One region of the Pseudomonas sp. ADAK7 genome, then DNA from elsewhere that is predicted to be linked to it. Evidence: predicted binding sites of a transcription regulator. Region 1 holds the regulator's gene; the other holds the start of a gene.
The links. Region 1 encodes FliA, which starts transcription of late flagellar genes. Its sites were predicted from a motif close to CTAAAGTTTNNNNNNNNNNNGCCGNTAA; they were not measured.
Positions count from the first base shown of each region.

Region 1 (12,391 bases):
CCCTGGCGATCATGCTGGTCGGCGCCAGCGCCCTGCTGATTTTCGGCGGAGCCCTGGCCCAGGACATGATGGAGCTGATGCGCATCAACTTCTCGCTGCCGCGGGAGGTGATCATGGACCAGAAATCCATGGCCAACTATTTGCTGCACTCGGGGCAAATCGGCTTGTGGGCGATTCAGCCGATCATGATTTCGCTGGTGCTGGCGGCGATCATCGGCCCGATTTCCCTGGGCGGTTGGCTCTTTGCCTTCAACTCCCTGGCGCCCAAGTTCAGCCGGATGAACCCGCTCAGTGGCCTCAAGCGGATGTTTTCCACCAAGGCCCTGGTGGAACTGCTCAAGGCGTTTGCCAAATTCATCATCATCCTGTTTGTGGCGCTGGCGGTGTTGTCGTCGGACATCGATGACTTGCAGCGCATCGCTCACGAACCGTTGGAACTGGCGATCATCCACAGCCTGCAAGTGGTGGGCTGGAGCACCTTGTGGATGGCATGCGGGCTGATCATCATCGCCGCCGTCGACGTACCGGTGCAGTTGTGGGAAAGCCACAAGAAACTGCTGATGACCAAGCAGGAAGTGCGCGACGAGCACAAGGACCAGGAAGGGCGGCCGGAGGTCAAGCAGCGGATTCGTCAGCTCCAGCGCGATATGTCCCAGCGCCGGATGATGGCGGCGATCCCGGATGCCGACGTGGTCATTACCAACCCGACCCACTACGCCGTGGCCCTCAAGTACGACCCGGAGAAGGGCGGGGCGCCGATGCTGATCGCCAAGGGCAACGACTTCCTGGCCTTGAAGATCCGCGAAATCGCCGTGGCCAACGAAGTGCTGCTGCTCGAATCGCCGGCCCTGGCGCGTTCGATCTACTACTCCACCGAACTTGACCAGGAAATTCCCGGCGGCCTGTACCTCGCCGTGGCCCAGGTACTGGCCTACGTCTACCAGATCCGCCAGCACCGCGCCGGCAAGGGCAAACGCCCGGATCCGCTCAAGGACGACCTGCCGATCCCGCCGGATTTGCGGCGCGATTCCTGATACCCCTCAATCGATCGGTCAGGCCAAAAACCTGTGGGAGCCGAACCGTCTATCCGAAAAGCGTCTGTACCTGTTAGTTCTGACAGTAGACGGACCGCCCCTCAAACGATTTCATCGATGAACGCTATTCAAGCGTTGAGAGGAGGTCGGTCATGACCGTTCGCGAATACAGAAAACTGCAAGGGATGGAGCTGACGTTCGTTGAGGGAGAGCTCAAGAGAAATAACGGTGAGCGAACCATCAGCTACTCGGTCACCTTCGATATGAGCCTCGACTTCACCCACTTTGTGCAGATGGCAAATGTGTATATACCGGGTTATCTGGACAGTCCGATCAATGCCATTCGACCGGAACTTGACGGGTTGGCCTATCACTACTCCTATAACTATTTTTTCAGCGAGGCAGGGAGCATTGATAGCAGCAAGGCATTGTTTGGCGTCTTCACACCTTCCGATTACTACATGGACCAGTGGTCAAGCGGCGGGCTGGAACAGTGTTATGCCAAGCCCGACTTCGCATTGATAGACGGGAAGTTGCGAATTACCGCGCAGACGAGCTTTCGATGGGAGGACGAAAATAGGCAGATTGAAATCGCCGACCTGCCGATCATTCGTTTTCAATGGGCGCTCAATCTGCTGCAAGGCCATCGATTGCAGACTGACGTGGCACCCGAAACAAAAGTGGTGCTTATGCACGCCCACGAGGATTTTGTTGAGGTTGAAGGCCTGCAACTGTTCAGGGGCACGCGCTACATGAAAGGTCGGGAACTCGGTTTTGGCGAAATATTGCCTGGGCAGATTCTGACGGCGGGGTAATTGTCCTGGCCTGAACCTGTGGGGGCGGGTTTGCTCGCGAAAGCGGTGTGTCAGTCAACATGGATGTTGAAACTGATGGCCTCTTCGCGAGCAGGCTCGCACACAGAGGGTTTTCGTTAGTCCTGCGGGTCGAGGTTGTCCAGCGCGCGATTCACCGCCAGTTCGCCGAGCATGATGTTCTGGATGATCCCCAGCACCGTGCTGCGCTGCGAGCCTTTCAGTCCTGTTGCAAAATCGTTGGCCATGACGCTGGCTGAGGCCAGAGACTCACTGGCGTGGGCGAGCAAACTTTCGGTTTTATTGTCCGGAGCGACCATGAACATCGTGCTGGGTTTTCGCTCGCTGGCGTTCAGGCGGGCGGTCAGATTGATGTAGTCGTCGAGGGCGCGGTCGGCGGCTTCCTGGAGTTTTTGCCGGTCGATTGAGGTGTCGTCGGTTTCTGGTGGGTTCGGTGTTGGTTTGAACATAGATGAAACTCCTAATCCATTAAAACGAGCCGTCACCTTCGCTACCAGGCGAAGGGTGGCGGCCACACGCAGGTTGGTAGACCGGGATTAGGAACGGCCGCCCGAAGGCACCTGCGCATGACCACCATAAAACCGAGGCGAACAGTCTCAGCAAAGGATAGTGCTTTGCGACCTAATCCCGGGCTACCAACCCGATCACTGATTTTCAGCGACCCGGAAACGATAAAACCCGGCCCTCAGGCGCACAAGCCGGCGGATTCTGGCGCAGGCGTAGGCTGCGGCGCAAGAATGTGTAGGGCGAGTAAGTGTCTGGAGATTTCGCTTAAACACCACTGTTTAAGATCGTTCCCTCGCTCTGCGTGGGAATGCCTCTACGGACGCTCCGCGTTCGGCTCTGGATGGGGCGCGGAGCGTCCCGGGCTGGTTGCGTAGGAACGATCATCCCCACCCCGGTAAAAGTTGGAAGGCTTCTTGCAGTAGCCGCTCTGCGTCTGCTTCAGGCGTCAAAAGTTTGCTTTAAAGGAACGGGGAAAACCGGTGGATCGCTCTCAGTTAATCAACAGTGCTCGCACAAACGTCGCCGACTTGAGTCGGGGCAATCTGGGTGTGCCGCTGTTGCTGCTGGTCATGCTGGCCATGATGATGTTGCCGGTGCCGCCGTTCCTGCTGGACGTGTTCTTCACGTTCAACATCGCCTTGTCCATCGTCGTGTTGCTGGTCTGCGTCTACGCCTTGCGGCCGCTGGATTTTGCGGTGTTCCCCACGATTTTGCTGGTGGCGACACTGATGCGCCTGGCGCTGAACGTGGCGTCCACGCGAGTGGTAATGCTCCACGGTCAGGAAGGGCATGCCGCCGCCGGTAAGGTGATCCAGGCGTTCGGTGAGGTGGTGATCGGCGGTAACTACGTGGTCGGTATCGTGGTTTTCGCGATTTTGATGATCATCAACTTCGTCGTGGTGACCAAGGGCGCCGGGCGGATTTCCGAGGTGAGCGCACGTTTCACCCTCGACGCCATGCCCGGCAAGCAGATGGCCATCGACGCCGACTTGAACGCCGGCCTGATCGATCAAAACCAGGCCAAGCTGCGTCGCATGGAAGTCGCCCAGGAAGCCGAGTTCTACGGTTCCATGGACGGTGCCAGCAAATTCGTGCGCGGTGATGCCATCGCCGGCCTGCTGATTCTGTTCATCAACCTGATCGGCGGCATGGCGGTCGGTATCTTCCAGCACGGCATGACCTTTGGCGACGCTGGCCGGGTTTACGCGTTGTTGACCATTGGTGACGGTTTGGTGGCGCAATTGCCATCACTGTTGTTATCGACAGCGGCGGCGATCATGGTGACCCGTGCTTCGGGCTCGGAAGACATGGGCAAGCAGATCGGTCGCCAGATGTTCGCCTCGCCCAAAGCGTTGGCAGTAGCGGCAGGCCTGATGGCGGTGATGGGCCTGGTGCCCGGCATGCCGCACTTCTCTTTTCTCAGCATGGCGGCCCTGGCGGCCGGTGGCGCTTACCTGTTCTGGAAGAAGCAGAACGTGGTGAAGGTGCAGGCCCTGCAAGAGGTTCAGCGCCAGCAAGAGCTGCTGCCTTCGCCGGCCCGCGCCCAGGAAACCAAGGAACTGGGCTGGGACGACGTGACCCCGATCGACATGATCGGCCTGGAAGTGGGCTATCGCCTTATTCCGCTGGTGGATCGCAACCAGGGTGGTCAGTTGCTGGCGCGGATCAAGGGCGTGCGCAAGAAGCTGTCCCAGGACCTGGGCTTCCTGATGCCGACTGTGCACATTCGTGACAACCTTGATCTGGCGCCAAGCGCCTATCGCCTGACCCTTATGGGCGTGATCCTCGCCGAAGCGGAGATTTACCCGGATCGCGAACTGGCGATCAACCCCGGGCAGGTCTACGGCACGCTCAACGGCATTACCGCCAAAGATCCGGCTTTTGGCCTGGAGGCGGTCTGGATCGAAATCAGCCAGCGTGCCCAGGCACAGTCCCTCGGTTACACCGTGGTCGATGCCAGTACGGTAGTGGCAACCCACTTGAACCAGATTTTGTACAAGCACTCCAGCGAGCTGATTGGCCACGAAGAAGTGCAGCAACTCATGCAATTGCTGGCCAAAAGCTCGCCGAAACTGGCAGAAGAGCTGGTGCCGGGCGTGGTGTCGCTGTCGCAACTGCTCAAGGTTTTGCAGGCGCTGCTCGCCGAACAAGTGCCGGTTCGCGACATTCGTAGCATCGCCGAGGCCATCGCCAACAATGCCGCCAAGAGTCAAGATACTGCCGCGCTGGTGGCAGCGGTGCGCGTCGGCGTAAGCCGCGCAATCGTCCAAAGCATTGTAGGGACTGAGTCGGAGCTGCCAGTTATCACCTTGGAGCCAAGGTTGGAACAGATATTGCTCAATAGTCTTCAGAAGGCAGGACAAGGCTCGGAAGAGGGCGTTCTGCTGGAGCCAAGCATGGCAGAGAAACTGCAGCGTTCGTTGATCGATGCGGCACAGCGTCAAGAGATGCAAGGTCAACCGGTGATTCTGCTGGTGGCCGGTCCGGTTCGCGCGATGTTGTCGCGATTCGGCAGGCTGGCAGTCCCGGGTTTGCACGTGTTGGCGTATCAGGAAATTCCTGACAACAAGCAAGTGACCATCGTTGCGACAGTAGGGCCCAACGGCTGAGGTAGTGGTTTATGCAAGTTAAGCGTTTTTTCGCCGCCGATATGCGTCAGGCCATGAAACTGGTTCGTGATGAGCTGGGCGCTGATGCGGCCATTATCGGCAACCGCCGGATCGCCGGTGGTGTCGAGCTGACGGCTGCCCTGGATTACAAATTGTCGGCGCTGGCCCCGCGCGTTCCGAACATCGAACTCGAGGATGAGCTGCGCAAGACCCAGTCGCGCATCGTCACGGCCCAGGCCGAGCTGAGCCTGCGCGGCGAAGGCGAGACCGATGGCGACAAGACCACCAATCGCCAGTTGTTCGCCGGCCTGCCATTGACCGCTGCCGAGCCGCTGATCGAACCGACTTACGAACAGCCTCGGCGTGCCGCACCAGCCTCGGCGCCAGCGTCTGGCGGTGTTGACCCGCGCGCTTTCGATTCGATGCGCTTCGAGCTCAACAGCCTGCGCGAACTGATGGAAGTGCAACTCGGCTCCCTGGCCTGGAACCAGCTGCAAGGCAGCCGTCCGGCCCAGGCCAACCTGTGGCGTCGCCTGCAACGCATCGGCTTGTCCGGCCCGTTGTCCCGCGACCTGCTGGCGCTGATTACCGATATTGAAGAACCTCGTCAGGCCTGGCGCATGTTGCTGGCGCACCTGGCGCGGATGATCGCCACACCGGAAGTCGAGCCACTGGAAGAGGGCGGCGTGATTGCCATGGTCGGCCCTGCCGGCATGGGCAAGACCACCACCCTGGCCAAGCTTGCGGCCCGTTATGTGCTCAAGTACGGCGCGCAGAGCATCGCGCTGGTGAGCATGGACAGCTACCGCATCGGCGCCCAGGAACAACTCAAGACGCTGGGCCGCATTCTCAATGTGTCGGTGACCCACGTCGATCCGGGCCAGTCCCTGGTGCAAGCGCTGGATCCGTTGCTGCGCAAGCGTGTGATCCTGATCGATACCGCAGGCCTGCAAGCCAGCGACCCGGCACTGCGCATGCAGCTCGAAAGCCTGGCCGGTCGCGGGATCAAATCGAAAAATTATCTGGTCCTGGCAACCACCAGCCAGAAACAGGTTCTAACCGCTGCTTATCACAGTTACAAGCGGTGTGGGCTGGCCGGCTGCATCCTGACTAAACTGGATGAAACGGCGAGTCTGGGCGAGGTGTTGAGCCTGGCCATCAGTCATGAATTGCCGGTGGCTTACCTCACCGATGGCCCGCGCATTCCAGATGATCTGCATCTGCCGCGGCGTCACCAGTTGGTCAGTCGCGCGGTGAGCGTGCAAATGCAGGAAGAACCCAGCGAGGAAGCCATGGCTGACATGTTCGCTGATATTTACCACAGCCCGACCAAGCAGGTTGGCTGAGGTACTAATGAACAGTTTTTGTACCTACATCGATGGTCTGCCATGCATTGTTCAGTTGATGAACGCGCAGCCAGTAATGTGGCCTCCGTCTATGCAAGACAAGGTAAAGAAATAACATGGGCAGCATGCATCCCGTACAGGTGATCGCGGTGACCGGCGGCAAAGGTGGCGTCGGGAAGACTAACGTGTCAGTGAACTTGTCCCTGGCTCTAGCAGAGCTTGGCCGACGCGTCATGCTGCTGGACGCCGATCTGGGTCTGGCGAACGTCGACGTTCTGCTGGGACTGACGCCCAAACGTACCCTGGCCGATGTGATCGAAGGCCGCTGCGAGCTGCGCGACGTTCTGTTGCAAGGCCCGGGCGGCATTCGCATCGTCCCGGCCGCGTCCGGCACCCAGAGCATGGTTCATCTGAGCCCGGCCCAGCATGCCGGCCTGATCCAGGCCTTCAGCGATATCGGCGACAACCTCGACGTATTGGTGATCGACACGGCTGCGGGTATTGGTGACTCCGTAGTCAGTTTTGTCCGCGCCGCGCAAGAAGTGTTGCTGGTGGTCTGCGACGAGCCGACCTCCATCACCGACGCCTACGCTCTGATCAAATTGCTCAACCGCGACTACGGCATGAACCGCTTCCGCGTCCTGGCCAACATGGCCCAGAGCCCGCAAGAAGGTCGCAACCTGTTCGCCAAGTTGACCAAGGTCACGGACCGCTTCCTTGACGTCGCCTTACAATACGTCGGCGCGGTGCCTTACGACGAAAGCGTGCGCAAGGCCGTGCAGAAGCAGCGTGCCGTCTACGAAGCCTTCCCGCGCTCCAAGTGCGCCCTGGCGTTCAAGGCGATTGCACAGAAAGTCGACACCTGGCCGCTGCCGGCCAACCCGCGCGGGCACCTGGAATTTTTCGTCGAGCGTCTCGTGCAACAGACCGCAGGACCCGTCCTATGACAGCCAGTGGCTACAACCTCTACAAGAAGTCGGCACGTGATGCGCAATACGAGCTGATCGAGCGTTACGCGCCACTGGTCAAACGCATTGCTTACCACTTGCTGGCGCGTCTGCCGGCCAGTGTCCAGGTGGAAGACCTGATCCAGGCCGGGATGATTGGCCTGCTTGAAGTGTCGACCAAATACGACGCCAGCAAAGGCGCGAGTTTCGAAACGTACGCGGGCATTCGAATCCGTGGCGCGATGCTCGATGAAGTACGCAAGGGGGACTGGGCACCACGTTCGGTCCACCGCAATACCCGCATGGTCAGCGACGCAATTCGCTCGATTGAAGCTAAAACCGGCCGTGATGCTAAAGATCACGAAGTTGCGGCCGAACTCCAATTGAGTCTCGACGATTATTACGGGATTTTGAACGATACCTTGGGCAGCCGCCTGTTCAGTTTCGACGACCTGTTGCAGGACGGCGAACACGAAGGGCTGCACGAGGATGGCGCCAGTGCTCATCTGGAGCCGTCGCGCGATCTGGAAGACGAACGTTTCCAGGCCGCCTTGGCGGACGCGATTGCCAATTTGCCGGAGCGTGAGCGACTGGTGTTGGCGCTGTACTACGACGAAGAGCTGAACCTCAAGGAAATCGGTGAGGTCCTGGGTGTCAGCGAATCCCGTGTCAGCCAGTTACACAGCCAGTGCGCGGCCCGTTTGCGGGGGCGTTTGGGGGAGTGGCGAGCGCGCTGAAGGCAGTGTGGGGACACTGCGAACGAGGCTGGTGTGGTGTTGAACTGCAGCGGTCTCGATCTGTTGTGCTCCAGACAGTCATTTGAGTGCTTTGCCGGATTGATTGAAATGGCGCGTCCAGGTGCTGGGCGCGTTTAAGACTGCTTGGAGGTCGAATTGGACAAGAACATGAAAATCCTCATCGTTGATGACTTCTCAACGATGCGGCGGATCATTAAAAACCTGTTGCGTGACCTTGGGTTCACCAACACGGTCGAGGCTGACGATGGCACCACTGCCATTCCGGTGCTCAACAGCGGCAGCATCGACTTTCTGGTAACAGACTGGAACATGCCAGGCATGACCGGCATCGACCTGCTGCGCCACGTGCGCGCCGATGAAAAACTCAAGCACTTGCCAGTGCTGATGGTGACCGCTGAAGCCAAGCGCGAACAGATCATCGAAGCGGCCCAGGCCGGTGTTAACGGCTATGTGGTCAAACCCTTCACGGCCCAGGCGTTGAAAGAAAAAATCGAGAAGATTTTCGAACGCATCGGTTGAGCAACTGCGCCACGGGGGAGCTATGGAGCATAACGAATCTTCACAGGGCGATTTTGAGTCGACCCTGAAAAAACACGCGGTCGAACTGGTCGAAAGCCTTGAAAAAGGCAGGTTCGGCGACGCTGTGCAACTGATCCATGAGCTCAATCAGACCCGTGACCGCGGCCTGTATCAGGAAGTGGGCAAGCTCACTCGCGAGCTGCATAGCGCGATCGTCAATTTCCAGATTGACCCGAACATGCCGCAAGCCGAGGAAGTTTCGCAGATCACGGATGCGACCGAGCGTCTGGGGTATGTGGTCAAGCTGACCGAGGCCGCCGCCAACCGCACCATGGACCTGGTGGAAAACGCCACGCCGCTGGTCAATGGCCTGAGCCAGGAAGCCCAGGCCTTGAGCACCGACTGGGGACGGTTCATGCGTCGCGAAGTCGGGGCTGAAGAGTTTCGCGAGCTGGCGCGGCGGGTCGACGGTTTTCTGACACGCAGCAGCGAAGACAATCGCGTGGTGTCGAGCAACCTCAACGACATTCTGCTGGCTCAGGATTACCAGGACCTCACCGGTCAAGTGATCAAGCGCGTGACCCAATTGGTCACCGAAGTTGAAAGCAACCTGCTCAAGCTCGTGCTCATGGCCAGCCAGGTAGACCGCTTTGCGGGTATCGAACATGACCGTGAAGCGATGCTGGCTGAAAAAGATCCGCAAAAACATCTCTCTCAGGGTGAAGGTCCGCAGATTCATGCCGATAAAAGAGAAGACGTTGTGTCCGGTCAGGACGATGTGGACGATTTGTTATCCAGCCTGGGATTTTAGAGTTTTAAAATTTTAGGTTTTTTGGGTTTTTAGACCTGTAGGAGCACCCCCTTAATGAGCTTCGGCGCCGATGAAGAGATCCTTCAGGATTTCCTGGTTGAGGCCGGCGAGATTCTAGAGCAACTGTCCGAGCAACTGGTCGAGCTGGAAAGCCGACCGGATGATGCGGACTTGCTCAATGCAATTTTTCGCGGTTTTCACACTGTAAAAGGGGGCGCCGGCTTCCTCCAGCTCAATGAGCTGGTGGAGTGCTGTCACATCGCCGAGAACGTGTTCGACATCCTGCGCAAGGGTGAACGACGCGTCGACTCGGAACTGATGGACGTGGTTCTCGAAGCGCTGGATGCGGTGAACGGCATGTTCACCGAAGTCCGCGAACGCAGCCCGATCACGGCTGCCACTCCAGAATTGCTTGAAGCCTTGGCCCGTCTGGCCGAGCCACAATCCGCCGACGCCGCCCCGGTTGCCGACGTGGTGGAAGAACCGGCCGCCGAAAGCGAGTCGGGCGACATTACCGATAACGAATTCGAACAACTGCTGGACTCGCTGAACGCCGTCAAGGCCCAGGCCGAAGCTCCCGCCGCTGCGCCAGTGCCGAGCAGCAATGCCGCGGCCAGCGACGAAATCACCGACGCCGAGTTCGAGTCGTTGCTCGATCAGCTGCACGGTAAAGGTCAGTTCGCGGTCGATGCCGTAGCCGCAGCTCCGGCTGCACCGGCAGCCAAGGCCCCGAAAGCGGCCGGCGACAGCTCGGACATCACCGACGACGAATTCGAAGCACTGCTCGATCAACTGCACGGCAAGGGCAACTTTGCCGTCGATGCGCTGGAAACCGCCATTGCCTCGGCGCCAGCCCCGGCTGCGCCCACCGCTAAAGCGGCCGGCGGCGATCTGATCTCCGATCACGAGTTCGAATCGCTGCTCGATGAATTGCACGGTAAAGGCAAGTTCACTGAAGTCGGCACCGGCGCAGTCGTCACTGCTCCTGTTGCCAAGGCTCCGGCGCCTGCGCCGAAACCTGTCGCCAAAGCGCCCGAGCCTAAAGCCGAAGCGCCGAAAGCTGTAGCCGCGCCGGCCCCGGCCCGTGCAGCGTCCGCGCCGCCACCGGAAAAACCGGCGAGTGAAGCCGAGACCACCGTGCGGGTTGATACCGCGCGTCTCGACGAAATCATGAACATGGTCGGCGAACTGGTACTGGTGCGTAACCGCTTGGTCCGTCTGGGCCTCAACAGCGGCGACGAAGCCATGTCCAAGGCTGTGTCGAACCTCGACGTGGTCACGGCCGACCTGCAAACCGCGGTCATGAAGACCCGGATGCAACCGATCAAGAAGGTCTTCGGGCGCTTCCCGCGTCTGGTTCGCGACCTGGCTCGCCAGCTCAAGAAAGAGATCAACCTGGAGTTGGTCGGCGAAGAAACCGACCTCGACAAGAACCTCGTCGAGGCCCTGGCCGACCCGCTGGTCCACTTGGTGCGCAACTCGGTCGACCACGGTATCGAGGAACCGGCCGAACGCGAAGCGATGGGCAAGCCACGCAGCGGCAAGGTGATTCTGTCCGCCGAACAGGAAGGCGACCACATCCTGCTGTCCATCTCCGATGACGGCAAGGGCATGGACGCTGATGTCCTGCGCGGGATCGCGGTCAAGAAAGGCTTGATGGACAAGGATGCGGCAGACCGTCTCAGCGAGTCGGATTGCTTCAACCTGATCTTCGCACCGGGTTTCTCGACCAAAACCGAGATCTCCGACGTGTCGGGTCGTGGCGTGGGCATGGACGTGGTGAAAACCAAGATCGCCCAGCTCAACGGCACCATCAATATCTACTCGACCAAGGGCAAAGGCTCGAAGATCGTCATCAAGGTGCCATTGACCCTGGCGATCATGCCGACGCTGATGGTCATGCTCGGCAACCAGGCCTTTGCGTTCCCGCTGGTGAACGTCAACGAGATCTTCCACCTCGACCTGTCGCGCACCAACGTCGTCGACGGTCAGGAAGTGGTGATCGTGCGGGACAAGGCACTGCCCTTGTTCTACCTCAAGCGCTGGCTGGTCAGCTCCGCCGCTCACGAAGAGCAGCGCGAGGGCCATGTGGTGATCCTTTCGGTGGGCACCCAGCGGATCGGCTTTGTCGTCGATCAACTGGTGGGCCAGGAAGAAGTGGTCATCAAGCCATTGGGCAAAATGCTCCAGGGAACCCCAGGCATGTCCGGCGCCACCATCACCGGTGACGGCCGCATCGCGCTGATTCTCGATGTCCCGAGCATGCTCAAGCGTTACGCCGCACGGCGTATTTGATTCTGCCGCAGCGGGGCGACAACGCCCCGCGGCGTCTAACGGAGTGTTTATGGTAGTCAAAGTCCTGGTGGTGGACGATTCGGGGTTTTTCCGCCGCCGCGTCTCGGAAATTCTTTCAGCGGATCCGAACATCCAGGTTGTCGGTACGGCAACCAACGGAAAAGAGGCGATCGATCAGGCGCTGGCCCTCAAGCCAGACGTGATCACCATGGACTACGAGATGCCGATGATGGATGGCATCACGGCGGTGCGGCACATCATGCAGCGCTGCCCGACCCCGGTCTTGATGTTCTCCTCGCTGACGCACGAAGGCGCCCGGGTCACCCTGGATGCGCTGGACGCCGGTGCGGTGGATTTCCTGCCGAAGAATTTCGAAGACATCTCCCGCAACCCGGAGAAGGTCAAGCAACTGCTGTGCGAAAAGATCCTGAGCATTTCGCGCAGTAACCGTCGCGCCAACACCTACACGGCTCCAGCCCCGGTGGCTGCACCTGCACCGACGCCAGCGCCTTCGAGCGTCAGCAGCTATGGCAGCAGCGCGCCTGCGCGTCCGGCACCGGCACCTTTGCCGACCCGTGCGCCAGCGTCTGCCGGTCCATCGTCGCCCGCGCCAAAACGCAAAGCCTACAAACTGGTGGCCATCGGTACGTCCACCGGCGGCCCGGTTGCCCTGCAACGGGTATTGACCCAATTGCCGGCCAACTTCCCGGCGCCGATCGTGTTGATCCAGCA
Region 1 is NZ_CP052861.1:2,589,229-2,601,619, reverse strand. Features, by position in the region: gene flhB (flagellar biosynthesis protein FlhB) at 1-1,034, shown strand, start outside; gene HKK53_RS12165 (hypothetical protein) at 1,187-1,849, shown strand; gene HKK53_RS12160 (DUF6124 family protein) at 1,966-2,316, opposite strand; gene flhA (flagellar biosynthesis protein FlhA) at 2,854-4,983, shown strand; gene flhF (flagellar biosynthesis protein FlhF) at 4,995-6,329, shown strand; gene fleN (flagellar synthesis regulator FleN) at 6,446-7,276, shown strand; gene fliA (RNA polymerase sigma factor FliA) at 7,273-8,013, shown strand; gene HKK53_RS12135 (chemotaxis response regulator CheY) at 8,182-8,553, shown strand; gene HKK53_RS12130 (protein phosphatase CheZ) at 8,576-9,364, shown strand; gene HKK53_RS12125 (chemotaxis protein CheA) at 9,419-11,659, shown strand; gene HKK53_RS12120 (protein-glutamate methylesterase/protein-glutamine glutaminase) at 11,709-12,391, shown strand, end outside.

Region 2 (12,391 bases), 1.4 Mb from region 1:
CGGCCAGGCTGGCCCTGTCAGCGAACTTTGCCGAGGACAGTGAGCGATTGAACAGTAAAGGTTTCGTCTTCTGCGGGCTGATCCCCGCACCTGATCAAGGCCGATGGTTCGCCCTGTTTCATCGCGGCGCCCGGGTGCGCCACCTGGACCTGCTCTGCCCGCATATGCAACAGCTGCATCACAATCTGCAACTCGCCACACGCGCCGAAGCCACCCGTTCAGCGGCCTGAGACGCTTCGGTAAAAATGCTGGCCCGGTTGCGCGCAGAGCTCAACCAGCCAGTCGACAAACACCCGCACCCGCCGGGATAACTGGCGGTGTGGCGGGTACAGCGCCGTCAGCGGCATGCCCGGTGGCGGCGCGTCCCTGAGCACCTCGCACAGGCGCCCCTCGTCCAATTGCCGTGCAACGTGGTAGTACGGGGCCTGGACCAACCCGTACCCGGCCTCACACGACGCCATGTACCCATCGGCGCTGTTGACCGACACCTGCCTGGGCAGATTGACCTGCTGCACCTGCCCCTCGACCACAAACTCCAGGCCGAAGCGCGCACCGGTAGTGGCGGAGAAATACTCCACCATCTGATGACCCTGCAGATCCGACGGGCTCCGGGGCACGCCATGACGCTGCAAGTAATCGGGGCTGGCACAGGTGACCTGATCGAGCATGACCAGCGGCCGCGCCACCAGTGACTCATCCAGCGGTGAGCCGCCCCTCAGCACGCAATCCACGCCTTCGCGAATCAGGTCCACCGTGCGGTCATTCAAGCTGATTTCCAGTTCGATCTGCGGGTACCTGGCAGTGAACTGTGGCAATGCCGGAATCACGATCAGCCGCCCGATCCCCGCCGGCATGTCCACCCTCAACAAGCCCTTGGGGTTGTGCCGGGCCGCGGAAAACACCGCTTCGGTTTCCTCAAGATCCGCCAGCAGGCGCACGCAACGCGGGTAATACGCCGCGCCGTCGAGGGTCAGGCTGATGTGCCGGGTGGTGCGCTGCAACAGTTGCACACCGAGGTGGGCTTCCAATTGCTTGATCAGAATGGTCACCGAGGCCCGGGGCATTTGCAGGCTGTCCGCCGCTTTGGCGAAGCCGCCCGACTCGACGATCCGGGTAAACACGCGCATGGCGTTGAGACGGTCCATGGTTCTGCTGTACCTGCCGATTATTTAGAAATAACGAATAGTGATAGCAGTTTTAGCCGGTTTATCTGCTTTGTGTCGAGGTGAACAATGACGGCTCACCTTTCAAGGAGCTGATCTGATGCAAACACGTCAATTGGGCAAGAACGGACCACACGTGAGCGCCATCGGTCTGGGCTGCATGGGCATGACCGATTTCTACACCACCGGCACCGATACCCGTGAAGCCACCGCTACCCTGCACCGGGCGCTGGAACTGGGGATCAACCTGCTCGACACCGCGGACATGTACGGCCCGCACACCAATGAAGAGCTGATCGGCAAAGCCATTGCCGGCAAGCGCGACCAGGTGTTCCTGGCCAGCAAGTTCGGGATCGTGCGCGACCCGGCCAACCCGACCGCGCGGGGTGTCGATGGCCGCCCGGCATACATCCGCCAGTCGATCGATGGCACGCTCAAGCGCCTGGGCGTCGACACCCTGGACTTGTACTACCAACACCGGATCGACCCGCAAGTGGCCATCGAGGAAACCGTCGGCGCCATGGCCGACCTGGTGCAGGCCGGCAAGGTGCGTTACCTGGGTTTGAGTGAAGCCTCGGCGGCCACGCTGGAACGGGCGCACAAGGTGCATCCGATCAGCGCGTTGCAAAGTGAATATTCGTTATGGAGCCGCGATCAGGAAGACAACGGTTGCCTGGCGGCGTGCCAGCGTCTGGGTATCGCGTTTGTCCCCTACAGCCCGCTGGGTCGCGGCTTTCTGACCGGCGCACTGAAAAGCCCGGACGACTTCGCCGCGGATGACTACCGCCGCTTCAGCCCGCGTTTTCAAGGGGAGAATTTCGCGAAAAACCTGCTGCTGGTGCAGCAGGTGCAAACACTGGCCGCCGACAAGGGCGTGACCGCCGGGCAACTGGCGTTGGCCTGGGTCCTGGCGCAAGGCGATTACCTGATCCCGATTCCCGGGACCAAGCAACGTAAATACCTGGAGGAAAATGTCGCGGCGCTCGACGTGAAACTCAGTGCCGGCGAGCTGCAGGCGCTGGAAGCGATCTTCCCGGCCGATGCCACCGCCGGCCTGCGTTACCCGGAAGAGGTCATGAAGCTGCTCGACCGCTGAGCCATCGACTTCTGCCCCGCTCGATAGGTTGATCGGGGCAGAAGGTTACTTGTCCTTCTTCTTGACGGTCGTGCCGTTACCTTCGCCGTAGGTCTTCAGGTTCTGCAGCACGTAGATCGCTTTCTTGAACTCAGGAACCAGGTAGTTGGCGTACTTGTTGCCCTTGAGGTTGTTGTTCTGGATCGAGTCCAGTTGCGTAGCAAAGTATTCCAGCGCGTTGAACTTGGCGTCGGGATCAGTCGGAATACCAAACTTGTCGAACTGGGAACCCGCGTTGAGCAAGGTCAGCGCGGTCACATCGCCGATGATGCCGTTCTGCTTGAGAAAGGTACTCATGTTGCCCAGTTGCTTGGTCGAGATGTTCGTCGGATCGAAACCCTTGACCTGCTTGAACAGTTGCAAGCCATCCATTTTCGCCCGATCGAGGATCGTCGGGTTGGTGCCGACCATGGTCAGGATTTCCCGCACCTTGGCACTCTGGGACACCGGCTTGGAATTGGGTGAACCCTGGCGAACCAGCAGGCCCGATTTGGCAGTCCAGCTACCGACCACACCAATAGTCATGACCGTACTCCTGCCAGCGCGACGAGTTTCGGATGTCCTTGCGAGAACATAAAAAATCCTTGTTTAAGCGAGATGATTGCGGGGAAGTATCGGCGCGAAACGACGGTCCACCTACTAATATTTCGACTTTTTACAATTATCGTACATTTTCGATACAAAGCACCAAGTGCCCGGTTTTATTGGCCTGGATGAAATTTTTGATCATGGTATAGCCACTACATTGATTGTCATTTTTTACAGGGTCTGTCCGTTTGTACCGGTTTCGACACTCACCTCTCCTGTACCGTTTGTCCCTCTACCTCATTTCGTGCACGTCCGTACTAAAGCTCGCCACCGGCGGGCCGATAAGCCTTGGATAGCCCCTTTTCAAACACGACACTCCAACAATAAAAACGCAACACAAGGACCGGTCCCATGCCCGCATTTCGTACCATTCAGGCTCGCTACACGCTGTTTCTGGTCCTGTTCATCCTGCTGCTCTCGGTGCTCACGGTCGTGGGCATCAGCCAATTGGTCGCGCCGAAGCTGCGCCACACCGAAGAACAGGTGGCCCTCAATCGCATTGCCGAAGTCGCCGAGCAGATCCAGGGCGAACTGAACAAGGTGCAATCCCAGCAACGCAGCATCACCCAGACCATTCCCCTGCTCGACAGCGCCGCCATCGATACGGTGCTGCCCGGCCTGGTGGACCAGTACGGCGAGCTGAAAGTGTTTGGCGGCGGGATCTGGCCACTGCCCGGCCAGCGTGAAGCGGGACGCAACAAGTTCAGCACCTTCTGGCACCGCGACAGCTCCGGCAAACTGGCGGTGAACACCTTCTGGAACAGCGACGCCGCACCCAACTATTACGACCAGACCTGGTACAAGGGCGGCATGGCCACCCCTCGCGGTCAGTGCGCATGGGCCGCGGCCTATAAAGATGACGCCAGCGCCGAGCCGCGCACCAACTGCGCCATGGCCATCCAGAAAAATGGCGTGGCCTACGGCGTGTCGACCATCGACGTGACCCTGGGCTTCTTCAACGACTTGATCGCGCGCAAGGAAAAAGACCTCGGCGCCGAGATGCTGATCGTCGAAGCCGACGGCAAAATCATCAGCAACAGCTCGCGCATCAGCGGGCCGGTCGTGCTGAAGAACATCAGTGAGCTGGCCGGCAACTCGCCGTTCGCCAGCCAGGTCAAGGCCGGCTTGCAGAACCGCGACAAGGCACAACGGGTCGAATTCGACAACAACGGCGAAGCCAATACCTTCTTCATGCGCCCGATCGAAGGCACGCCGTGGTTCCTCGCCACTGCCCTGCCGACCAAACTGATCACCGCCCAGCGTGACGATGTCCTGAACACCTTGAGCCTGTTGCAGATTCCAATGGTGATCCTGCTGGTCCTGCTGCAGATCTACGCGATTCGCCAACTGATCAACCGCATGAAGATTCTCAAGGCCAACATTGATGCACTGTCGGCCGGCGACGCCGACCTGACCAAGCGCATCACCATTCGCGCCGAAGACGAACTGGGGGCCATCGGCCATTCGGTCAATGCCTTCATCATCTACTTGCAGAACATGATCGGCGAAGTGACCCAGGCCACCGGCGCCATGGCGTCGAGCCTGGACAACCTGCAACGGACTTCGGCGCACACCAGTCAGATCCTGGTGCGTCACGCTTCGGAAACCGACCAGACGGTTACCGCCATCACCGAAATGAGCTCCACCGCCGACAGCGTGGCGCAGAACGCCGCCGAAACCGCGTCGTTCACCCAGCGCGCCAGCGAACACGCGGATCGCTCTCGAGTCGTGGTGGGTGAAGCCTCCAGCAGTGTCGTGGCATTGATTGAAGAAGTGGCCAGCGCCACCCATAAAGTCGAAAACATGCAGCAGGACGCGCAACGGATCACCGAGATTCTCGGGGTGATCGGCGCGATTGCCGGGCAAACCAACCTGTTGGCGCTTAACGCGGCGATTGAAGCGGCGCGCGCCGGTGAACAGGGTCGTGGTTTTGCGGTGGTGGCCGATGAAGTCCGCGCCCTCGCCGCCCGGACCCAGGCCAGCACCTCGGAAATCAACGAAATGCTCAAGCGCCTGACCCAAGGCGTGAGTTCCTCGGTAGCGGCCATGGAAAACACCCAGGCCAGTTGCCAGTCCGCCGCCGACGCGACGGCGCGGGTGAACTCCGGGCTGGATGAAATGGCCGGCTCCGTCAGCCACATCAACAGCCTCAGCACCCAGATCGCCACCGCCGCCGAACAGCAAAGCGCCGTGACCGAAGAGATCAACCGCAGCATGGTGCAGATCCGCCATATGGTGGATGAACTGGTGAAAAGTGGTCACGCGAGTGAACTCAATACTCAGCAGTTGCTGGAAGCCAATAGCCGGGTGAGCTCAATCATGGGACGGTTCAAGGTTCGATAGTCAACAAAATCCCTGTAGGAGCGAAGCTTGCTCGCGAAAGCGACGGTACATCCAACGATGATGTTGGCTGACGCGACGCCTTCGCGAGCAAGCTTCGCTCCTACAGGATTGGTGTCGTTCTCGTATTACTTCGAAACACTCTCACTCCTCTTCATTGGCTAAAGCAGTCAAAATGCCTCTTTTTTTGACCGCCACCCGAGTCGAGACCTTCCCATGCGAACCCACCTGCGTCTGCTCGCCCTGAGCGCCTTGTTTCTCTCCTCCCTGGCCCAGGCCGCCGACCTGATCCCGATCGAAGTGCACCGCGATGCGAATTGCGGCTGCTGCAAGAAATGGATCAGCCACCTGGAAGCCAACGGCTTCAAGGTCGAGGATCATGTCGAAGCCGATATGAGCACGTTCAAGCAACAGCACGGCGTGCCGCCCCGCCTGGCGTCGTGTCATACCGCGTTGATCAACGGCAAGTTCGTCGAAGGCCATGTGCCGGCCGAGCAAGTGCTGGCGCTGAGCAAGCGTGCTGATCTGCTGGGGGTCGCCGCGCCTGGCATGCCCATGGGTTCGCCTGGCATGGAAATGGACGGCATGAGCGACGCTTATCAAATCATCGGCCTGAAAAAGGACGGGACTGACACCGTGGTGGCGGACTACCCCGCCCATTGATGTTGGGCGCTTACATCGGGTTGTTTTTATCGGCATTCGGTGCCGCGACGCTGCTACCGTTGCAGTCCGAAGCGGTGCTGGTGGGGCTGTTGCTAAGCGACCAATATTGGCTCTGGTCGCTGCTGGCCGTCGCAACCCTGGGCAATGTCCTCGGCTCACTGCTGAACTGGTGGCTGGGTCGCGGCATCGAGCGCTTTCGCGGGCGACGCTGGTTTCCGGTCAGCCCGCGGCATCTTGAAACAGCCCGAAAACATTATCAGCGCTACGGCCATTGGTCGTTGTTGCTCAGCTGGGTGCCGGTGATCGGCGATCCGCTGACCCTGGTGGCGGGCGTTATGCGCGAGCCGCTGGGGCGGTTCCTGTTGATCGTGACCCTCGCCAAGGGCGCCCGTTACGCCGTGCTGGCCCTGGCAACCCTGGGCTGGATGAGTTGAACGATCAGGGTCGTTGATTGCCTGTGTTTAATGTCGCCCTAATCATGCCCTTCCAGCATCCGTGCATTTCCCATGGAGTTAACCTATGTCCCCTTCCCGCTGGCTGCCCTGCCTGCTGCTGACCGCCGCGCTGCCCGTCCTGGCCCACGCCGAAGGCCCGGCGTATGGCCCGGAGTTGCAAGGCTTCGACTATCCCTACACGGTCAAGCATTTTGCCTTTCAATCCCAAGGCAAATCCCTGCAAATGGGTTACATGGACGTCGCCGCCCATGGCAAGGCCAATGGGCGCAGCGTGGTGCTGCTGCACGGCAAGAATTTCTGCGGCGCCACTTGGGACAGTTCGATCAAGGCCTTGAGCGAAGCCGGTTACCGGGTGATCGCCCCGGACCAGATCGGCTTCTGCACCTCCAGCAAGCCAGACAATTACCAATACACATTCCAGCAACTGGCGACCAACACCCAGCAGTTGCTCAAGGCGCTGGGCATCCAGAAAGCCACCCTGCTCGGGCACTCCACCGGCGGCATGCTCGCCACCCGTTATGCCCTGCAATACCCGGAACAGGTCGAGCAACTGGCGCTGGTCAACCCGATTGGCCTGGAAGACTGGAAAGCCCTCGGCGTGCCGTATCGCACCGTTGATCAATGGTACGACCGTGAACTGAAAGTCACCGCCGACGGCATCCGCGAATACGAACGCAGCACCTATTACGCCGGGCACTGGAAGCCCGAGTTCGACCGTTGGGTCGACATGCTCGCCGGTCTCAGCAAAGGCCCGGGCAAGGCCCAGGTGGCATGGAATTCGGCGCTGATCTACGACATGATCTTCACCCAACCGGTGTACTACGAGTTCAAGGATTTGAAAGTGCCGACGCTGTTGCTGATCGGCACCTCCGACACGACCGCCATCGGCAAGGACATCGCGCCACCGGCGGTCAAGGCGAAAATGGGTCACTATGAAGTGCTCGGCAAGCAGGTGGCCCAGCTCATTCCCCAATCGACGCTGATCGAATTCCCCGGCCTGGGCCACGCGCCACAGATGGAGGAACCGGCGAAATTCCACCAGGCCCTGCTGGGCTGGCTAAGCAAATACAACCCTGTTCGCGGATGAGGTAAGGCTGATGGCAGTGCAGATTGCGGTGATCGATGACTGGCAGGACGTGGCCAGTGGCGTGGTGGACTGGTCAGTGCTCGATAGCCTTGGCGAAGTCAGTTTTATCCACGATTACCCGGCCGACAACGATGTCCTGGCCGAACGCCTGGGCGGGTTCGAGGTGATTTGCGTGATGCGCGAGCGCACGCGGTTCGACGAAGACCTGCTGCGCCGCTTACCCAAGCTGAAACTGCTGGTCACCGGCGGCATGCGCAATGCGGCGCTGGACCTGAAAGCCGCCGCCGCGCTGGGGATTCAGGTCAGCGGCACCGACAGCTACAAACATGCGGCCCCGGAACTGACTTGGGCGCTGATCATGGCCGCCACCCGCAACCTCGTCGCCGAAGCCAACGCCTTGCGCGCCGGGCTTTGGCAGCAAGGCCTGGGCGGCGACCTGCATGGCAAGACCCTGGCGATTCTCGGCCTGGGCAGCATCGGTCAGCGCGTGGCGCAGTTCGGCCAGGTGTTCGGCATGCGCGTGATCGCCTGGAGCGAAAACCTCACCGCCGAACGCGCCGCTGAAGCCGGCGTGACCTATGTGAACAAGCAGGAGCTGTTCGAACAGGCTGACGTGCTGTCGGTGCACCTGGTGCTCAGCGACCGTAGTCGCGGGATGGTTGATGCTCAGGCTCTGGACTGGATGAAACCCACTGCACTGCTGGTGAACACCGCCCGTGGGCCGATTGTCGATGAAGCGGCGCTGATCAAGGCGTTGCAGAAAAATCGACTGGCCGGTGCGGCGCTGGATGTATTTGAGCAGGAGCCGTTGCCTGAACATCATCCGTTCCGCACGCTGGAGAATGTGCTGGCTACGCCCCATGTCGGGTATGTCAGTCGACAGAATTACCAACAGTTTTTTTCGCAGATGATCGAGGATATACAGGGTTGGGCGGCGGGCGCACCGATCCGGTTGTTGAAATAAAGCAAAGATCAAAAGATCGCAGCCTTCGGCATCTCCTACAGGGCTGCGATCTGTGCACCGCAACGGTGCAAAACACTCGCTCCCCGTGCACACCGATATGAATCCCCCGTGACATTTTGGCCCGCTATTCCAAAAAAACATGCCCTTCGTCGGTGCGTTTGCCCTCCAAATCAGTACGTCCGTACCTCTTTAAACCGATTGTCGAACAATTTTGCCATTTGCTCCGTGCCGCTCTAAGTTCTGGCCTAGACTGATTTTCGCGGGTTGAAACCGGTCGGTCACAAAGCGGGAAAATAGTCGAAACTTTTGCGTGTTGTGCAGAGTCCTCTCTTAGACGGGGGCGTTCCGACTGGTGCAATCCTTGCAGTAACCCTTGTATGAGCCGCTCCACCCTTTGTGCTTTAGCGTATTGGGCAGCCATTGCTCCTCGATGCGTAGCGCGTTTGCGCCCGGCCACAGGATTTGGCCACGAACACCGTTTGTGCCAGGCCTAGAATTAGATCAACAACACGGGAGATTCATATGATTAGTGCGGCTTTAGATATTCAGGGAGAACGTGCTCATCAGCAGGTCGGCGAATCGAGCGCCGTGAATGCCCCGAGCACCAAAGTAGTCAGCGTCCCCGGCACCAAGACCCTGGCCCCCGTCGCCAGTCAGAACCCCAACAAGAAAAAAGTCCTGTTCGTCACTTCGGAAATCGCCGACTTGGTGAAAACCGGCGGTCTGGGCGACGTCTCTGCCGCGCTGCCTCGGGCCATGGCGCACTTGCACGACGTGCGTGTGTTGATCCCCGGTTACCCGCAAGTGCTGCACAGCGAGAACCCGATCCACATCATTGGTGAACTTGGCGGTCATGCCGCATTGCCGCCCTGCAAGATCGGGCGCATGGACATGCCGGACGGCCTGGTCATTTACGTATTGATCTGCCCCGAACTCTACGAGCGCGAAGGTTCGCCCTACGGCGCTAACAACGGTCGCGACTGGCCGGACAACCACATTCGTTTCGCCCGCCTGGGCCTGGCCGCAGCCGATATCGCCGCCAACCTTGCGCAAATCCACTGGTGCCCGGACCTGGTGCACGCCCATGACTGGCCGGCCGGCCTCGCCCCTGCCTACATGCACTGGCGTGGGCAGCGCACCCCGACCCTGTTCACCATCCATAACCTCGCCTATCAAGGCGTGACCAGTCTCGGCTCCTGCCCGGAACTGGGTATCCCGATGCACGCGCTGCAACAGGAAGGCATGGAGTTCTACGGCAAGATGTCGTTCCTCAAGGCGGGCATGGCCTATGCGAGCCACATCACCACCGTTAGCGCCACCTACGCCCAGGAAATCACCACGCCAGCCTTCGGCTGTGGCCTCGACGGTTTTCTCGCCGCCAAGACCCAGCAGGGCCTGCTCAGCGGGATTCCCAACGGCATCGATGAAAGCTGGGACGCGGCCACCGACCCGCACCTGTTCTGCCCGTTCACCATCGGCGACTGGGACGGCAAAGCGGTCAACGCCGCCCATGTGCGTGAGTTGTTCGGCCTCGAAGACTCCGAAGGTCCGCTGTTCGCCGTGGTCTCGCGCCTGGTCTACCAGAAGGGCCTCGACCTGACAGAAGCGGTGGCCGATTTCATCGTTGAAAACGGCGGCCAGATCGCAATCATCGGCCGTGGCGAGCCGGAAGAAGAACAAGCCATGCGTGAATTGGCCCTGCGCTTTCCCGGCCAGGTCGGGGTGCGTATCGGCTTCAATGAAACCGACGCCCGCCGCATGTTCGCCGGCAGTGATTTCCTGCTGATGCCTTCGCGCTACGAACCTTGCGGTTTGAGCCAGATGTACGCCCAGCGCTTCGGCTCGTTGCCGGTGGCTCGCAACACCGGCGGCCTGGCCGACACCATTGAAAACGGCGTGACTGGCTTCCTGTTCGACGAATCCACGGTCGAGAGCTACCGCGAAGCCGTGGGCCGCGCGTTCAAGGTATTTGCCTTCCCGGAACTGCTCAACGCCATGCGCTGCCGCGCCATGGCCGCACCGTTCAACTGGTGCAAGGCCGTCGAACCCTACGCCGAACTCTACGAACGACTGGTGGCGAAAGCCTTGGGCAAATCGGGCCATAAATAAAAAAGAGGTTTTCAAAGATGCCGTTACGGACCCTTGAGACCTGGCCCCACGGCGCAATCATGCTGGACGCAGAACACACGCGTTTTGCCTTGTGGGCGCCAGATGCGTTTGACGTCAGTGTCGAACTGGATGATGGACAATCCATACCGCTACAACCCCAGGCCGATGGCTGGTTTGTGATCAAGACCCGCTGCCCGGCCGGCACGCGATACCGCTACAACATCGATGGTGAACAGCAGGTGCCCGACCCGGCCTCCCGCGCCCAGGCCGGGGACCTCGACCGCCACAGCGTGGTGGTCGATCCCCTCGCCTACCACTGGCAACACCACGACTGGCAAGGTCGGCCGTGGAATGAAGCGGTGATCTACGAACTGCACGTCGGCACCCTCGGTGGTTTCAGTGCCGTCGAGCAGCACTTGGCGCGCCTCGTCGAGCTGGGCATCACCGCCATCGAACTGATGCCGCTGGCGCAATTCCCCGGCGAGCGCAATTGGGGCTACGACGGCGTCCTGCCTTACGCGCCCCAGGCCTCCTACGGTTCCCCCGAACAACTCAAGCACCTGATCGACACGGCCCACGGCCATGGCCTGGCGGTGATTCTCGACGTGGTCTACAACCACTTCGGCCCCGACGGCAATTACCTGCATCGCTACGCCAAGGGATTCTTCCGCGAAGACAAACACACGCCGTGGGGCGCGGCCATCGACTTCCGCCGCCGCGAAGTACGGGACTTCTTTATCGAAAATGCGCTGATGTGGCTGCAGGAATACCGCTTCGACGGTTTGCGCCTGGACGCGGTGCACGCCATCGAAGACCCGGACTTCCTCCAGGAACTGGCGCAACGGGTCCGCCGCCAGACCACGCCAGGCCGCCATGTGTGGCTGAACCTGGAAAACGAACACAATCAGGCCAGCCTGCTGGAACAAGGTTTCGACGCGCAGTGGAACGACGACGGCCACAACGCCCTGCATGTGCTGCTGACCGGCGAAACCGACGCCTATTACGCCGACTACGCCGAAAACCCCACTGAGCAACTGGCGCGCTGCCTGAGCGAAGGTTTTGTGTTCCAAGGCCACGTCAATCGTCACGGTGAGTCACGGGGTGAGCCTAGCGGTCATCTGCCACCGAGTTCTTTTGTGTTGTTCCTGCAAAACCACGACCAGATCGGCAATCGCGCCTTTGGTGAACGCCTGCATCAACTGGCCCCGACCGATGCGCTGAAAGCCGCCACCGCGTTGCTGCTGTTGTCGCCGATGATCCCGTTGATGTTCATGGGCGACGAGTTTGCAGCTGAGCAACCGTTCCTGTTTTTCACCAGTCACCACGGTGAACTGGCGGAACTGGTGCGCGAAGGCCGGCGCAATGAATTCGCGGCCTTCAGCGCATTCAAGGATCCGCACAAACGCGAAAAAATCCCCGATCCCAATGCGCCGCAAACCTTCGAGGCGTCACAGCCGCGCCCGGCCGATGAACCGGCGCAACAGGCCATTCACGACCTGTATCGGCAGCTGCTGAAACTGCGCCACGAGCACATCATCCCGCACCTGCCCGGCGCCCGCGCGCTAGGGGCCGAGGTGCTGGCCGAAGGCGCAGTGAGCGCTCGCTGGCAGTTGGGCAACGGCAGTCTGCTGCGTATTGACCTGAACCTCAGCGACGCGCCCGTGGTCCACCCTCCACAGGCCGACGCGTTGCTGTTGTTTGAACACCCTCCCGCGTCCGACCTGCTGAACCAGAGCAGCCTCGCCCCATTTTGCGTGCTCGTCAGCCTCACGGCTGCAAACCCTTTGCTACCTGATGGAGAGCGCCTATGAGCGATGCGCAACTGGAAATACTGGCCAGCCGTGCTGGCCTGGCAGTCGACTGGATCGACGCCAACGGTCGCCCACA
Region 2 is NZ_CP052861.1:1,230,958-1,243,348, forward strand. Features, by position in the region: gene HKK53_RS05440 (GNAT family N-acetyltransferase) at 1-230, shown strand, start outside; gene HKK53_RS05445 (LysR family transcriptional regulator) at 219-1,145, opposite strand; gene HKK53_RS05450 (aldo/keto reductase) at 1,264-2,259, shown strand; gene HKK53_RS05455 (hypothetical protein) at 2,305-2,823, opposite strand; gene HKK53_RS05460 (methyl-accepting chemotaxis protein) at 3,238-5,229, shown strand; gene HKK53_RS05465 (DUF411 domain-containing protein) at 5,443-5,889, shown strand; gene HKK53_RS05470 (YqaA family protein) at 5,889-6,323, shown strand; gene HKK53_RS05475 (alpha/beta fold hydrolase) at 6,409-7,431, shown strand; gene HKK53_RS05480 (D-2-hydroxyacid dehydrogenase family protein) at 7,442-8,395, shown strand; gene glgA (glycogen synthase GlgA) at 8,918-10,504, shown strand; gene treZ (malto-oligosyltrehalose trehalohydrolase) at 10,522-12,315, shown strand; gene malQ (4-alpha-glucanotransferase) at 12,312-12,391, shown strand, end outside.
Region 2: HKK53_RS05460 (methyl-accepting chemotaxis protein) is a predicted target of FliA. The motif match lies at 3,144-3,171, and genes of this name have one in related genera.